2 regions of the Romboutsia sp. LXY-2 genome follow, and region 2 is predicted to be linked to the other one. Evidence: a T-box and tRNA genes for the amino acid it is inferred to sense, from the RefSeq annotation. Region 2 holds a T-box; the other holds one or more tRNA genes.
The links. The T-box of region 2 lies ahead of serS (serine--tRNA ligase). A T-box ahead of a tRNA ligase gene usually reads a tRNA of that ligase, here a tRNA-Ser.
Positions count from the first base shown of each region.

Region 1: it encodes a tRNA-Ser, which carries the amino acid that the T-box ahead of serS (serine--tRNA ligase) is inferred to sense. The anticodon was not compared.

Region 1 covers NZ_JBKFGI010000012.1:96,577-109,597, forward strand. The annotation lists gene ACI48P_RS17570 (asparaginase) at 1-980, shown strand, start outside; gene ACI48P_RS17575 (ATP-dependent helicase) at 1,315-3,357, opposite strand; gene ACI48P_RS17580 (ribonuclease H-like domain-containing protein) at 3,548-4,462, shown strand; gene ACI48P_RS17585 (DUF4300 family protein) at 4,819-5,721, shown strand; gene ACI48P_RS17590 (M42 family metallopeptidase) at 5,828-6,892, opposite strand; gene ACI48P_RS17595 (COG1361 family protein) at 7,020-8,138, opposite strand; tRNA gene ACI48P_RS17600 (tRNA-Ser) at 8,266-8,358, opposite strand; gene hisJ (histidinol-phosphatase HisJ) at 8,640-9,428, opposite strand; gene ACI48P_RS17610 (DUF8180 domain-containing protein) at 9,654-9,956, opposite strand; gene ACI48P_RS17615 (DUF3842 family protein) at 9,969-10,388, opposite strand; gene ACI48P_RS17620 (CooT family nickel-binding protein) at 10,404-10,595, opposite strand; gene acsV (corrinoid activation/regeneration protein AcsV) at 10,774-12,702, opposite strand; gene gcvH (glycine cleavage system protein GcvH) at 12,920-13,021, opposite strand, start outside.
Region 2 covers NZ_JBKFGI010000029.1:193-4,235, forward strand. The annotation lists gene ACI48P_RS21905 (3H domain-containing protein) at 164-676, shown strand; gene ACI48P_RS21910 (mechanosensitive ion channel family protein) at 771-1,631, shown strand; T-box leader at 1,723-1,943, shown strand; gene serS (serine--tRNA ligase) at 2,166-3,449, shown strand; gene ACI48P_RS21920 (nucleoside deaminase) at 3,605-4,043, shown strand, end outside.

The DNA.
Region 1 (13,021 bases), on a different contig from region 2:
AGGTTGCTATAGTATTCACTGGCGGAACTATATCTATGACGGTAGACGAACAAGTTGGTGCTGCAATACCAACATTATCTGGTGAACAGATATTATCTATGGTAACTAATATCGATAAAGTTGCAGATGTTGAAGTATTTAACTTTGACGAAATTCCTGGACCTCATATGACACCTAATCATATGATGGAATTAAAGCATTATGTAAATAACTTACTTGCTAGAGAAGATATTTGTGGAGTTGTTATTACTCACGGAACTGACAGCTTAGAAGAAACTGCATATTTCCTTGACTTAACTATAAATAATCCAAAACCAGTTATTGTTACTGGTGCTATGAGAAGTAGCTCTGAATTAGGGTATGATGGTTCAAGTAACCTATCATCTTCTGTTTGCACTGCTATATCTGAAGAAGCTATGGACAAAGGTGTTTTAGTTGTTTTAAACAACGAGGTTTTATTAGCATCTGAAGCTACTAAAACAGATACACTTTCACTTAACACTTTCAAAGCTTTAAATGGTGGTCCAATAGGTATAATAGATTGTAACGAACTAGTTTTATATAAAAACATAGCTACTAGAACAACTATTGATACAGATGTTGTAGAACCTAAGGTAGCATTAATAAAATCTGGAGTAGGAATGGATGATAGCTTCATAAAATTCGCTGCAGATAGTGGTTATCAAGGTATAGTTATAGAAGCTATGGGTAGAGGAAATATACCTCCAAACATGTACGAAGGTGTTAGATATGCTCGTGAAATGGGTATACCTGTGGTTATTGTTTCTAGATGTCATTCAGGTAGAGTATTTGATAGCTACGGATATTTAGGATCTGGTAGAGATCTTAGAAATATAGGATGTATATTTGGTGGAGATTTACCTGGACAAAAAGCTAGAATTAAATTAATGTTAGCTCTTGGTAAAACTAATGACTTAAATCAAATAAAAGACTTCTTCGAAGAAGGAATATATTATTAAGATTTTTTAAACAATTGATTATGCTGCCTACCGCTGCGGCAATATAGCTAGCTTCACTTCCATGCAGGCCAAGTTCAGGCCTGCAAATGTCAGTCGAATCTATCTATATTACCTCCGCTGGTTTAGCTTCATAATCTTTTTGTTTTGTATAATCTTAATAGTGTGGGAAAAACATATAAAAAATAACAAAACTCAGCTTAATATTAAGCTGAGTTTTGTTATTTTTATATAATTATATATTATCGTCTATATCTTAAATTAATCTATTAAATATTTAATAGATTAATTTAAGGTTTAATAATTAAATATTAATTTAATATATATTCTTTATTAATTATATCTTGTAGATTATGTTGTTTAATAAACAAGATTTTGAATCTAAGGTTCTGTCTCCGTCTTTGAATCTTATTTTTATTAAATTTCTGTCTTTTTGAATTATTGTTCCTTCTTTAAACTTTTTGTGGTAGATTTTATCTCCTATTGTTAGGTTTTCTAGTTCTTTTTTTGTTGGTGCTTTTATGTCGTCTATGAATCTTGATTTTGATACTTTTCTACTGTATTTGTTTAATGGGGAACTTATGCATAGATTTTCTTCTGCTCTTGTTATTGCTACATACATTAGTCTTCTTTCTTCTTCTATTTGATCTTTTTTCTTATTTTCATCTACCATGTCATAAGATTTTTCATGCGGTATTGTTCCTTCGTTTGCTCCTATTATAAATACATTTCTAAATTCTAAGCCTTTTGCACTGTGCATTGTTGTAAATATTACACCATCAGCTTCTTTATTATTTTTATTTTCTACTAACTCTGATTTTACTCTTTCTATATGGTCTAAGTATTCTTCTATTGTTTTAAAGTTTGTTGCTGAACTTTCTAGTTCGTTTAATATTTCTATCAATCCATTTGTTTTTATTTTTCTGTTTGTACAATAGTCTAATATATATCTATCATAATCCAAACTACTTCTTATATATGAAATAGCATTTTTAGGATTTAATGTTTTTAAATAGCTTAAATCTATTTCTAAGTCATTTATTGTCTTTACTTGTTTTGGATGTAGATCACATTTGTTAATTAATGCATTTATAAAATCTTTTTCATCTTTTATCATATTAACATTGTCTTTTGATATATATCTAAATGGCTTATTTATTATTCTAACCCAATCTTTATTAGATTGAGGATTTAATCCTATTCTTAAGTATGACAATATGTCCTGAGACGCCCAGTGGTCGTATATAGTTACTACAGAGTCTTTAACTACAAATGGTATTCTCATATCCATAAATACATCTACTAAGGCTCTAGATTGTATATTTGTTCTATATATTACTGCAAAGTCTGTGTACTCCACATAGTCTTTTTTTATTTCTTCTAAAATTTCTTTTCCAATAAATACAGCTTCTTCTTCGGAGTCTTCAGGAGAAATATAACTTACTCTCGCTCCTTCTCCTTGGCTGCATTTAATTACTTTATTATGTCTATTTTCATTATTTTGAATAAGTCTATTTGCAACATCTATAATCTCACTTTTCGACCTATAGTTAATGTCTAACATAATCTTTTTGGTATTTTCAAAATAAGTTTCAAACTCCAATAAGAAATCAGGTCTAGATCCTCTAAACCCATATATACTTTGGTCTTCATCTCCTACAACAAATATGTTGTTTCTAGGATTAGAAATGAGCTTCATAACCTCAAACTGAACTTTGTTTATATCTTGAAACTCATCTACTAGTATATATTTGTATGCATTTCTAACAGTTTGTAAGGCATTTTGATTATTTTTTAATAGATAGTATGTCTTTATTAACATATCATCAAAGTCTATTTTGTTTATTTGTTCTTTATGTTCTTCATATAAGTTAAATACTTTTGAAAATTCATCACTAGTTAGTATCTCAGATTTAAAATCTCTTTTATCCATAAGTTCATTTTTAACATAAGATATTTCATTGATAACTTGTCCAATGGTTTCATCGTCATCTGCATTTTCTATATTAAGATTTTTTAGTATTCCTTTTAATAATAACCTTTTCGATTTTTCATCAAAAATACTATCTAAGCTATATTTTTCAAAGTGTCTTAGTATTCTAAAAAACACTGAGTGGAATGTTCCATATGTAACCTTATTCATTCGTGGATCATTACTTAAATTTAGCGCTCTATTTTTCATTTCTACCGATGAAGCCTTTGTAAAGCTTATTGCCAATATACTAGTTGGCTTTATATTATTGTTTATCACCATATTAGCTATTCTATATGTAATAACTCTCGTCTTTCCTGATCCAGGACCTGCTAGTACCATACAAGGCCCATCTATATGATTAACCGCATCCATTTGATGGGGATTTAATTTATCTATGCTTATCATAACTTACCACCTTGAAGTATTATTTATTTAATTTATAATAATATATAAGTTTATACTGAATAATGAAATTATAACACTTTTAAAATTAAGTATAAAATAATTTACATCCACAACTAAAAAAGTCATTCTAAAAATAATTAAATAAAAGACTTTTTTATTATAATATATAATTTAAAAAAGGAGAAATTTTATGGATATAATTACAAAGGTTTTAGATGAATATATTGACATTCCTCCTAATCATTTTGTTTTTGATATTGAAACTACAGGACTTAGTCCTAAATACTGTAGTGTTATCTTAATAGGCGTTCTTTTTAATTATGGTAATAACACTGTAATTAAACAGTTTTTCGCAGAAAATGAAGATCAAGAGAAAGAACTACTATTAACTTTTATAGATCAGATATCAGATTTTCAAAATCATATTACATTTAACGGAATAACATTCGATATCCCATTTTTAAATTCTAGATTAGCTAAGCACAATATTGATTTTTCTTTAGACAAATCTGATGATATTGATATTTTAAGATTAATAAAACCTTATAAAGAAAAACTGTCTCTATCTGATTGTAAACTAAAAACAGTAGAAAAATACGTGGGAATACATAGAGAAGATACTATATCCGGTAAAGAAAGTGTTGATATGTATAAAAATTATGTTAATAATAAATCTCAAAAATTAAAGGACATAATATTACTTCATAACTATGAGGATATTTATTACTTAGGTCACTTGTTTAAGATAAAAGAAGTTTTAGAAAAAAAGCTAGATCTCATAACTATAAATTCTAATATCCTAAAAGTTAAACTGATAGCTAAATCATATAAAATTTCTAATACTCGATTAATAATGAAATATAATATTTTCTCAGGAAACTACAATGACATAAGTATTTATACTGACAATTATAATATAATTTCTGGCAAAGATATCATTACTTTAAATATTAACATAGATAAAGGTGTAGACTCTAATAATAATTCTATACTATTTTATAGAATGTCTAAGATAATACCTTTAAAAGTTAATGATTCGTGCTTAGAAGAAAATATTCACACTTTATGTAGTTACTTAATTCAAAAAGAACTAAAAGCCTTATAAGGCTTTTAGTTCTTTTTTCATACGTCAATATTTTTATAAATAAGTCATCCCTTAATAAATCGAATATTCTCACGAATAACTAATGCTAATTTACTCATTTGATAAAAAATTCGCTTCGCTTGAGCGACTACGTCTGCGAACTACTTCATGTCGCCAACGACTTCGTCCGTTGCTCAAAATCTTTTTTACGCTCAAAACCAGTCTGTTGATATTACTTAGGTTAAGAAATTATCCACATAATTAGAAGTATTATAATATCCTTAAGCGTAAAAAATAAAATCTCTAAAACTTTTCCTACTCATAATGCGTCTTATTATATGTGACTATAAAATATTTACTACAAAGGAGAAAACATAATGAAAGTTAAAAAATATATAGCAATATTATTATGTACAGTAATTCTAACTACAGGGTGCTCTACCCCTAATAAAGTCAATAACGAAGAGGAAAATCAAAATCAAACACAACAATCAGATTATAGTAAAGATTACAAACTAACATATACTAATTTGGTAGATAATGAAACTAAAGAAGAAATCATAAAAAAGCTTAAAGATGCTGGAGTAAGAGAAGATTCTATAAATTACTTTATAGAAAAAGTTAACTCATACAATAAAATTATGAAAGAAATGAAAGGCTTACAAAGTGGATACATAACAACTGAGTTACCAGAGGCAAGTTTTGATGATGTATACTCAAGCCAAAAATGGGAAAAAGAAGGGTATTTATACCAGGACTTTAACTGTAGATTAACAGCATTCGAGATAATGAAAGATTTTATAAACTCAAATAGTCAATACACAGGTGATAGTAGTAACTTATTTATGGATTTAGATAGTTTTGACAACTATCCATTATCAAAATTTAATAAGGATGATAGAAACAAGTTTATAAATTTATTTGCATCTATTAAAGCAGAAGATACTAAGGATTATCAAGTTCACGTTGATACTATTAAAAAAGAGTTGGAAAAAAGAAATATAACTTTCAAGAATAATGGTAAAGTATCTATGATAAATGGATATTTACATGACTATGATACTAAAGAACTTTTTGTAGGTCATGCTGGAGTATTAATAGAAGACAACGAAGGTTTAACTTTTGTAGAAAAATATTCTTTCTTAACACCTTATATAGTATCTAAATTTAACAATAGAAAAGAATTATATTCATATTTAATGAATAGATTGGATGTAGACACAACAGGAAATGGTTCAAAACCTATAATAATGGAAAATGATAATGTTATGCAATTCTAATTAAAATAATGTCTCAACCTAAAATGTAATCTTATAAACTAAAAAAATCTATAAGTAGATTTGTATAAACAAATCTACTTATAGACTATATTTCAAAATATATACTCTATTCTTCTATAATTCTTTGGTACTCTTTGCTGTTTAATCTCTTTATAAATTCAGTAACAAGTTTTACAGTATTATCATAGTCATCTTTATGGATTATACTAGCATGTGAGTGTATATATCTAGTTGGTATACCTATACTCATACATGGAGCTCCGTTGTGAGCTAAATGCATTTGGCTAGCATCTGTTCCTCCAAATGGTAAAGAATTAACTTGATAAGGTATTTCTAATTCTTCAGCTATATCTATTAAGTAATTTCTAAGACCTACATGACCTACTAATCCACCATCAAATATATGTAACTGAGGTCCATTTCCTAGCTTTCCATCACCATAGTTTGTATTTTGACCTGGAGTATCGTTAGCAATACTTACATCTAGTGAAAATCCTATATCTGGATTAACTATTTGAGAAACAGTTTTAGCACCTCTACATCCTACCTCTTCTTGAACTGTGCCTACTGCATATACTACATTTTCATGTTCTTTATTTCTTAATTTTCTAAGTATGTCTATACATAAAGCACAACCTACTCTATTATCCCATGCCTTAGCTACAAGATATTTAGGATTTGCCATTTGCTCAAACTCAAAGTACGGAGTAATCATATCTCCTTGTCTTATTCCTAAGTTTTTAACCTCTTCTTTAGAATCCACTCCAATATCTATAAACATATTATCTTTATCTATAGAAGCTGCTGCATCCTTATTCGGTTTACCATTTATTATGCCTATGTATTCTTTTCCTTCAGATGTTGTAATAACCACCTTCTGAGCAAGCATTACTTTACCATTCCATCCACCTAATGTTTGGAATGTTATAAACCCTTTATCGTCTATATTAGCAACTAAAAATCCTATTTCATCCATATGTCCTGCCATCATTATTTTGGGACCACCTTCATTTCCCGTCTTCTTACAAATAATACTACCTAAATTATCTTGTGTTATTTCTTCACAGTAAGGACTTATATATTTTTTCATTAAATTTCGTACATCTTTTTCATTACCTGGAACACCTTTAGCTTCTGTTAATGCTTTAAACATCTCTAATTGTTTTTCCATAAGTAAATCCCCCTTATAATTTGAAATTTAAAAATCTATCTTATTTAATTTTAGCATATATTTACATCTGCTAGTGATAAAAAAAGAGCCTTCTAAATATGAAAGCCCTACTATTAATTAAATTAATTTAAAACGTTACTAACAATGCGAAAATTACATACAGAATTAATATTGCAATCCTAATTCTACTTAAAGTTATTGAAATTTTTATATATTTTTCATTATTTTCTAAAATACCTTTATTCTTCATCTTTTTTGAAAAGGCATCTAATATCCAGAAAGCTGAAATAACAATAACATTACTAATAGATAAATATAATGTTCTACGTGAACTTACTTCAAGGTCTTCATAATTATAAAATTTATATTTACCTTGTTTCACATATATATAATAATCTGATATAGTTTCCTCTTTATCAGGTTCATTGTACGTTACATAACCATAATAAACCATATCTAGTTTTATATCCTTACTTGTATTAAACTTTAAGGTGCCAGTTTCTCCTGGCTTTAATTTGCCACTATATCCAACATAATAGCTCCCAACAATATTTCCATCAAATTCTTCGTTTAAAGTTAAGTGAATTTTATCAACATCAATTTTAGAATTATTTTTTATTTCTAATTCATAATATATCTTATTATTTTCTTCTTTTTCGCTTATATATTTAAATGATATAGCATCAACTTTAGGTGTAATATCGTGGTATTTGTAAAACTTATCATCTCTATCACTACTAATTCCTAATTTAATTTTACCATCTTCTATTCTCTTAGTTACTTCATAAGATTTACCTTTACCATCACAATAAGAATATCTATCTATTTCAAGTTTTTCACCATCTTTTAAATTTTCATGACGGTTACTTAGTATAGCACTTTCTCCAGGCTCTAATACCTCTATACTATAGGACGGAATAATAAACTCAGATGGATTATTCATCTCTTGCTCTTTTAACCCAATACTTATTTCATATAAGGTTTCGCTAGAGTTATTTTTAACTTTAATTTGAGAATACTTAGAGTTTCCTTTTGTTTTGATATATGTATCATTAGTTTTGATATTTTCATATTCTACGTATTCAGGATCTCCTACTTCCAATCTATCTTTATCAGCTGATACATAACTAGTATCATAATTATCTAATTGACTTTGACTGTAAAAGAAAACTAATATTGTAAATAGAACTGCTCCTACAAACCAAAGTAATATTTTTTTCCAGTCCTTAGGTAGCTTTTCTTTCATAATAATCTCCCCCTTTGACCATTACTAAAATATTCCCTTTATGTTAATTATATCTCATACCTCAATATTACAGTACATCTATATTTTTACACAATAAAAAAGACTATCGAAAATCGATAGTCTTTACTGGCGGAGAAGGAGGGATTCGAACCCTCGCACCGGTTTAATCCAGCCTAATCCCTTAGCAGGGGATCCTCTTGAGCCGCTTGAGTACTTCTCCAAGCTCATCTACAAGATAAATTATATAATAATTTCTATAGATAGTCAATATATATTTTCCATTTTATATAATATATTTTTTATTATGATTATATATAGCTTTATAAGAATAATAAACTCAATCTACATTTAATAAATTATTCTAAAAAAGCTTCTGATTTAATTATTAATTACTACACAGAAGCCTTTTCATATTTTTTATAAAGTTATATCTTACTATTTATAAATTACTTAACATAGATATATTTATATACCATCTTTAACATATTTAGTATGTTATTGTTACTCACCTAAAAAGTCTCTAAGAGATAATATTTCATCAGCACAATGTGAATCTGTTCCAAAAACCATATTTATATTATGCTCTTTTATTAAGTCTAATAAAGCACCATGTAAATATGGTTCTTTACAGCCTCCTTTTCTAAGCCCTGATATATTATAATCTACCTCATAATTTTCATCCTTTATCAATTTAATTAAATCTAGCAAATCTTTATTTTCGCTATAGTCATGTGGATGAACTTGATTAAACTTTCTTACTAAGTTTAAATGTCCTATTCGTTTAGGTTTAAATTTACCAAGGTCAGATTTTATAGCCTTTTTTACACTTTGATAGTATTTAGAATATAAGTTATCTATTCCTCCTAACCTTTTCGCCAATTTTATAAACTCTTCAGGATTATAATCTACACAGTGATATTCGTCGTCAACTTTTATAATATGAACTGATAATATTGCATCATCAAGATCATCTCCTACTTTATTGAGTATATATCTTGTGTATTCTTCATAACCTTCTATGTAATCAACTTCTAACCCTATATTTATCTTTATCTTACCTGCATACTTTTCTTTAATAGCTTTTACATCATTGATATATAAATCTAATTTATCAATTTTCATTGCACTATCATCTTCAGGTGAAGGGTCTTTAAAACCAGTTGGTAAAGGTAAATGCTCTGTAAAAGTCATTTCTTCTAATCCTATTTCTATTGCTCTTTCTACATACTCTTCAAAAGCATCCTTAGTTCCATGAGGACAATAAGGTGAGTGTATATGTCCATCTCTCATGTAAATTTCCTCCATTTATATCGTCATAATTCCCTAATTTAAAAACTTATTCTTATACGTAAAAAATTCGCTTCGCTCATGTCGCCAACGTCTGCTCGGCAAGCTCACATCCCGTTGCTCAGGTTGAAAGTGGTAGGTATTATAACTTATCCAAAAACCAGATAAGTTATAATACCTTAGTATATAAAATAGCTGTTTCAAAAATTATTTTGAAACAGCTTTATATTACATATATTTTTTAGCTTCCATTAACATTTGATTAGCTTGTTGCATACATTCTATAGCTTTTTCTATATAGTCTGCAGTATCATTTTTCCCTATAGCTTTAGCTTTTTCTACCCACTCTTTAAATCCTTCTTCATGAGATTCATTGTGGTTTATCCAGTGAACTAATAATATTTTTAAAGTTTTTTCGTCTTTATTTTCTGCTGACTCCCCGTGTGTATGTACATGTTCATGAGTATGCTCGTGATCATGGTCATGGTCATGTCCATGATGGTATCTTAAAGTTTCATTATTAAATATCATTTGTAACTCCCCCTATTTTTTAATATTAAACTCCTGCTTTATTACTTTTATAGAATCTTTTATCAGTAGCGCCAGCGGTTTATTTTCTAGTCCAACAACTTCTATGTTTTCAGGCATAATCGGTAGTAATATTTTTAAAGCTTCACTATCTGCTACTGCTTCACTTATTCTACTTGTTACCTCTCCCATCATAGAATTTGGCATTATAACAGAAATAGGTGCTACTATTATATTTGCTTTTTTAGACGATACCACTATTGCATTTTCCCCTGTTGCACCTTTATTTGCATGTGACTTCATCATTGAGCTAGTTGCTATTGAGTTTGTACCAAGTGCATATATTTCTATATACGATGGTAACTCCTCTCTTAAGGCAGATACCACTTGGGCACCTATACCTCCACCCATTCCATCTATAACTGCTATTATCATAACTAATTCCCTTTACTATATATTCTCTTTTATTATTATTTTGTGCTCCATTAATCTTATTTCTTTTATTTCCCCATCTATTATCTTTTGATCTCCAAGTAAGTCTGTTAAATATACTTTTCCTTCAATTGGATCAACACTTACAACGTTATCCATAACTCTCTCTAGTTTATCTTCTTTCCAAATAAAAGCTGCTGATTCACACATAATAATCCTCCCTTTTTATACCTTTTTTCTAGATATCAAAAAAAGATTTCTTTAGGTATTTCAATACTCCAAAGAAATCTTCATGATTTCGTTTTTTTAATATATTATTATAAGTTGAGTATATCACTTTTTAAGTTGCTACGTCAATTCAAATTACCTATTTTTGCTATATTTTGCTTTAGTTTTCAAGTATATTTTTTACTGTTGGAAATTGCTCAATATTGGTATGAGGTAAAAAACATGCAGATATAAACTCATCCATATATGTAGGATATACGCTTAGCTCCACATAAGTCATTTGATTACCTATTTCTTCTAGTTTTTTCTTAGCATCCTTACTAACTAAAGTAAGATATGCACCTACTAAAGAACTATTACCTATATAAGTAAATTTTGTTCTATCTATATCAGGTAAAAGTCCAATTAGAATCGAATTTTCTATGTCTAAATTGTTTCCTATTCCACCTGCAATATAAACCCTGTCTAGCACACTAAAATCCATTCCCAGGCTTTCTACAAGGGTATAAGCCCCAGAATATATTGCACCTTTCGCTCTGATAAAGTTATCAATATCTACTTCATTTACTGTTATATCATTTTCAAGGTTGTACTCTTCTTTAAATGCTAATACATACTCTCCTATATCATATTCATTAAACCTTATTCTTTTATTATCTATATCTTTGTGTATTTTACCTCTTCTATCAATTATATCGCATAACATTAACTTACAGATTAAATCGATTATACCTGAGCCACATATACCTACTGGCTCACAGTCTCCTATTATTTTTAAGTCAGGTACTAGAGTTTCTTTATCTATATTTACCTTCTCTATTGCTCCACTTGATGCTCTCATTCCACAGCTTATTCCTCCACCTTCAAATGCAGGTCCTGCTGAACAAGCACAGCTCATCATGTAATCTTGGTTTCCAAATACTATCTCACCATTAGTACCTAAATCTATAAATAATACATTTTCTTCGCTAGCCCATATCCCTGAAGATAATACTCCAGCTGTAATATCTCCTCCTACATAAGAGGCAACATTAGGAGCTATATATAAATATGCACTTTCATTAACATACATATTAACATCTTTAGCCATTAACTTAGGTGATTTTAAAAATGGAGGAATATATGGTTCCATTCTTAAAAAGTCAGAATATACACCTAAAAATAAAGAACTCATTGTTGTATTTCCTGCCGCAACAACACTTACCACATCATCTTTATTTACTTTGTTCTTTTTATATAATGATGCTAACAAAGGATTTATAGTTTCTTCTATTATTGCTTCATTCAATTTTTTTAGCCCTTCACCTTTTGTTGAGTAAATTATTCTATTTATTACATCTGCACCATATTTTATTTGTGCATTTCCTGATGAAGCTTTATCTATTACTTCTTTAGTATGTAAATCAACTAAGCATACAACTACAGATGTAGTTCCAATATCTATAGCAATGCCATATAATTCTTTTTCTGTGTTTTCTGGTTCAGTATTTAATATAGTAAGCTTATTCTTTTTTTCTACATAAGTTAATGTAATTTTAAAGTTGCTTTCTCTTAAAACAATAGGTATTTTTCTTAATAATTCTAAACTAAAATCTATTTTTTCATATCCTAAGTTATTTCTAACATATCTCTCTAGTCTATCGACATCACTAATATTATCATCTAAATTTGGTTCTTCTAATTCTATATACAGTTTCTTAATATTGCTACTAAACTTAAGATTATGTTTTTTAATTATATTTTTTGCTCTGTCAAATATCTCTTTATCCTTTTTCTTGTCACTGCCTTCAATCTTCATTTTATCCATAGATGAAGATAATTTTGATGGCACCTCTATTTCAATATCGCATGTAACCTTCGTATTACATGCCAATATATATCCCTGTTCCCATTCTTCATCCTTTATGTGTAAAGTTTTTTCTGTATTTACTTGCCCACTTAATAACTTAACTTTACATTTTCCACATGATACATTTCCATTACATGGAGCATCTATAAAAATATCATTATTTCTTGCTACTTCTAATAAATTGTCCCCTTCATTACAATAAACTTCTTTGTTATGTGATTTGAAAACTACTTTTATCATGCTCTCCCCCCAATATGTATCTTTAACATAATTTTAGCACACGCTAACTAACAAGTAACAAAATTCATATTTTTACTTAAGTAAATTTATCAATTTTATTACCTGCTTGAATATTAAATATATATTTTTTACTGTGATTTTAAGATAAGTTGTATTGAGAATAGGAGTATAGTAGGTTTGCGTGCACTCAAACCAAATATACTCCTATATAATAATATTATTCTAATCCGTTTTCATATTCTTCAGAACTAATTAAATCAGCAATCTCTTCTTCATTTTCAATCTTAATCTTTATTATCCATGCATCATATGGATCATC
Region 2 (4,043 bases):
AAAGGACCTTCTGTAAAGAAGGTCTTTTTTGTTAACATAGCTTTGCTAATATTGATTTATATAAGAATAAAATATAGAATAATATAAGGAATAGAATAAAGCAAAAATAATAAAATTCATATAAAGTGAGCAAAATATTTACAAGCAAAAGGAGAGTATAGAAATGAGTTCAGAAGAAAGAAGAAAACAATTAATAGATATACTAGAATCATCAACACAACCTGTTAAAGGTAGTGAATTAGCTAAAAAGTTAGAAGTTAGTAGACAGGTAATAGTTCAGGATATAGCTCTTATAAGAGCTAAAGGATATGAAATAATAGCAACTCCTCAAGGATACATAATATATGCTAAAAGTAGTGTTGTAGAATATATAAAATGCAAAAATCATATAAATGATGATGAGATATATGATGAATTAAAAACTATAGTTGATATGGGTGGGATTATAAAAGATGTTATAATAAATCATCCAACATATGGGGAAATAAAAGCAAACATTAACGTATCGACACAAAGAGATATATTAAGTTTTATGGAGAAAGTAAAAAATAATGAATTTAAACAACTATCTTCATTAAGTAAACAAGATCATATCCATACAATAGAAGCACCAAGTAGAGAAATAATGGATTATATTATTAAGGAACTAGGAGATAAAGATATATTATCTAAATAAAAAAATGTATTAAATATACATAATGGTGATATAGAAATAAATTTAATATTATTGTTTACTAAATAAGATTAGTTTTAGTATGAAGGAGGTTGAAATGAGAGACGTGACAAAAAATGTAGCGCAAAAAACCTTAGAAAACTTTTCTGATGGAATAGCTGAAAAAGGACCAAGTATACTTTATGGAGTACTATTTTTTGTTATAGGTGTATATGTATCTAGGTGGATAAAAAGATTAGTGTCAAAATTTTTAACAAAATATAATGTTAGTAAAGGTATAACTAACTTTATTGTATATGGAATATACATAGCTATGCTATCTATAGTGACGCTTACATCTTTAGAAATGGTCGGTGTTAAAACGACATCAGTAGTAGCAGTGCTTGGAGCTGCAGGTTTCAGTATAGGATTAGCATTTAAAGAGATATTATCAAATGTTGGGTCAGGGATGATATTATTATTTTTTAAGCCATTTTCTATTGGTGATTACATACAGGGGTCAGGTGTAGAAGGAACTGTTCATGATATTCAAATTTTTAGTACAGTACTTAAAACACCGGACAATAAAACTGTTATTGTACCAAATTTCCAGCTAACTAGTAATAATATTACAAATTTTACCCATCAAAAAATAAGAAGAATAGATTTTTCTTATAATGTTACTTATGACAGTGATGTAGCTTTAGTAAAAAAGGTGCTTAATGATATTTTCAGAGAAGACAGTAGAGTTTTAGAGGATCCTAAGCCGATAATAGGTATATTTACAATAGCCAATAATGCAATACAAATAGTGGCTAGACCGTGGGTATATACTGAAGAATACTGGGATGTATACTTTGACGTAATGGAAAAAGTCAAAAAAAGATTTGATGAAAATAAAATAGAAGTAGCATTTTTGCCAGGAATTATATATAATAACATTAAACCGAATGGAAGCAACGATTTGGTGATGAAATAACAATAATAAACAAAAAATTAAAAATTTTGAATAAATAGTATTGAAACTTGTTAATATATATAATATAATGAGTATCAAATAAAACATTTAGTTAAAAGCTTTGACGGAAACTAGTAAAAGACATGTTTGTATTCAGAGAGTGAGTGGTTGGTGTGAACTCATGACAATGGTTTTTGAATCCATTCCCGAGCTTCTAGACGGAACTAATAGTAAGTCTAGACGTATGCCTACGTTACAGGGTTGAGTGGATTATACATATATTTTGTATAATCAATTAGGGTGGCAACGCGGATAAAGACTTTCGTCCCTTTTCTAGGGGATAGAAGGTCTTTTTTTATTACCATAAATTAATATCTGCAAAAAATTAGCTAATTAATACATGTATTGAAAAAAACGTTATCGATAACAAAATAGTAAAAAACAAATACGAAGAGATGGGTTTATTAGTACTAATAAGCATACTTCAAAAGCAAAAATAAATAAGAAAAATAAATGAGTTAAAATAATCAAATAAAAAAATAGGAGGAATTAAAAATGTTAGATGTAAGAAGAATAAGAGAAAACTTAGAAGATATTAAAAAAGCTATGGACAGAAGAGGAGAGAAAGAATTCGATCTTGATGCTGTAGTTGAATTAGATGACCAAAGAAGAGAATTACTTAAAGAAGTTGAAGTAATGAAGAACGAATTAAACGTTGAGTCTAAGAAAATACCTCAACTTATCAAAGAAGGTAAAGATGTTGAAGCAGCTAAAGCTGAGTTAAAGAAATTATCTGATGCAATAAAAGAAATAGATGAAAAAGTTAGAGCTGTAGAAGCAGATATGGAATATAGATTAATGAGAATACCAAATGTTCCTCACCCAGATGTTCCACAAGGAACAACTGATGATGATAACGTAGAAGTAAGAACTTGGGGAGAAATACCAACATTTGATTATGAAAACAAGGCTCACTGGGATATAGGAACAGGACTTGGAATATTAGATTTCGAAACAGCTGGTAAAATAACTGGTTCAAGATTCACTTTATACAAAGGATTAGGAGCTAGACTTGAAAGAGCTTTAATAAACTTCTTCTTAAACACTCATACAGATGAGCATGGATATACAGAAGTTTTACCACCTTTCATGGCTAACAGAACAAGCTTCATAGGAACAGGACAATTACCTAAGTTTGAAGAAGATATGTTCAAAATAGAAGATGCAGAATACTTCTTAATACCAACTGCAGAAGTGCCTGTAACAAACATACACAGAGATGAAATATTAACTGCAGAACAATTACCAGTAAAATATTGTGCATACACTCCGTGCTTCAGATCTGAAGCAGGGTCTGCAGGTAGAGATACAAGAGGTTTAGTAAGACAGCATCAATTCAATAAAGTTGAATTAGTTAAGTTTGTTGATCCAGAAAAATCTTATGAAGAATTAGAAACATTAACTAACGATGCAGAAAAAATGTTACAATTACTAGGATTACCATACAGAGTTGTTAGAATATGTACTGGAGACTTAGGATTCACAGCAGCATTTAAATATGACTTAGAAGTATGGATGCCAAGTTACAACAGATACGTTGAAATTTCTTCTTGTTCAAACTTTGAAGATTTCCAAGCTAGAAGAGCTGGTATAAGATTCAAGAGAGATAAGAAATCTAAAGCTGAATATGTTCATACATTAAATGGTTCTGGACTAGCTGTAGGAAGAAGTTTAGCTGCTATATTAGAAAACTACCAACAAGCTGATGGATCTGTAGTAGTTCCAGAAGTATTAAGACCATATATGGGTGTAGATGTAATAAAAAAGGATGAATTATAAAATATAGATATTCTTAATTTAATAATTTAAAATATATAAAAGAGAGCAGAAAATGCTCTCTTTTATATAGCTATCCTAAAAACATAAATAAAATAAAGTTGAAATATAAAAAAATATATGATAATATAGAGTTGTTATAAGTTTTAGGAGGCAATATGGAAAAATCATTCTATATGAAAGAAGCAATAAAGGAAGCATATAAAGCATATGACAAGAAAGAAACACCTATCGGAGCTATAATAGTAAAAGATGGTGAGATAATAGCAAGAGCTCATAACTTAACAGAAACGTTAAATGATAGCACAGCTCATGCAGAAATCTTGGCTATAAGACAAGCATCTGAAAGATTAGGAGGCTGGAGACTTATAGATTGTGATTTATATGTAACTATGGAACCTTGTATAATGTGCAGTGGTGCAATAGTAAATTCCAGAATAAAAAAACTTATAATTGGAACTCGACATATAAAAAATTCATACACTGAAAAGCAACATGAATTTAAAGTCGACTACTATGAAAATAGTAACGTTGATGTATCTTATGGAGTTTTAAAAGATGATTGTTCTAATATATTACAAGAATTTTTTAAGACAT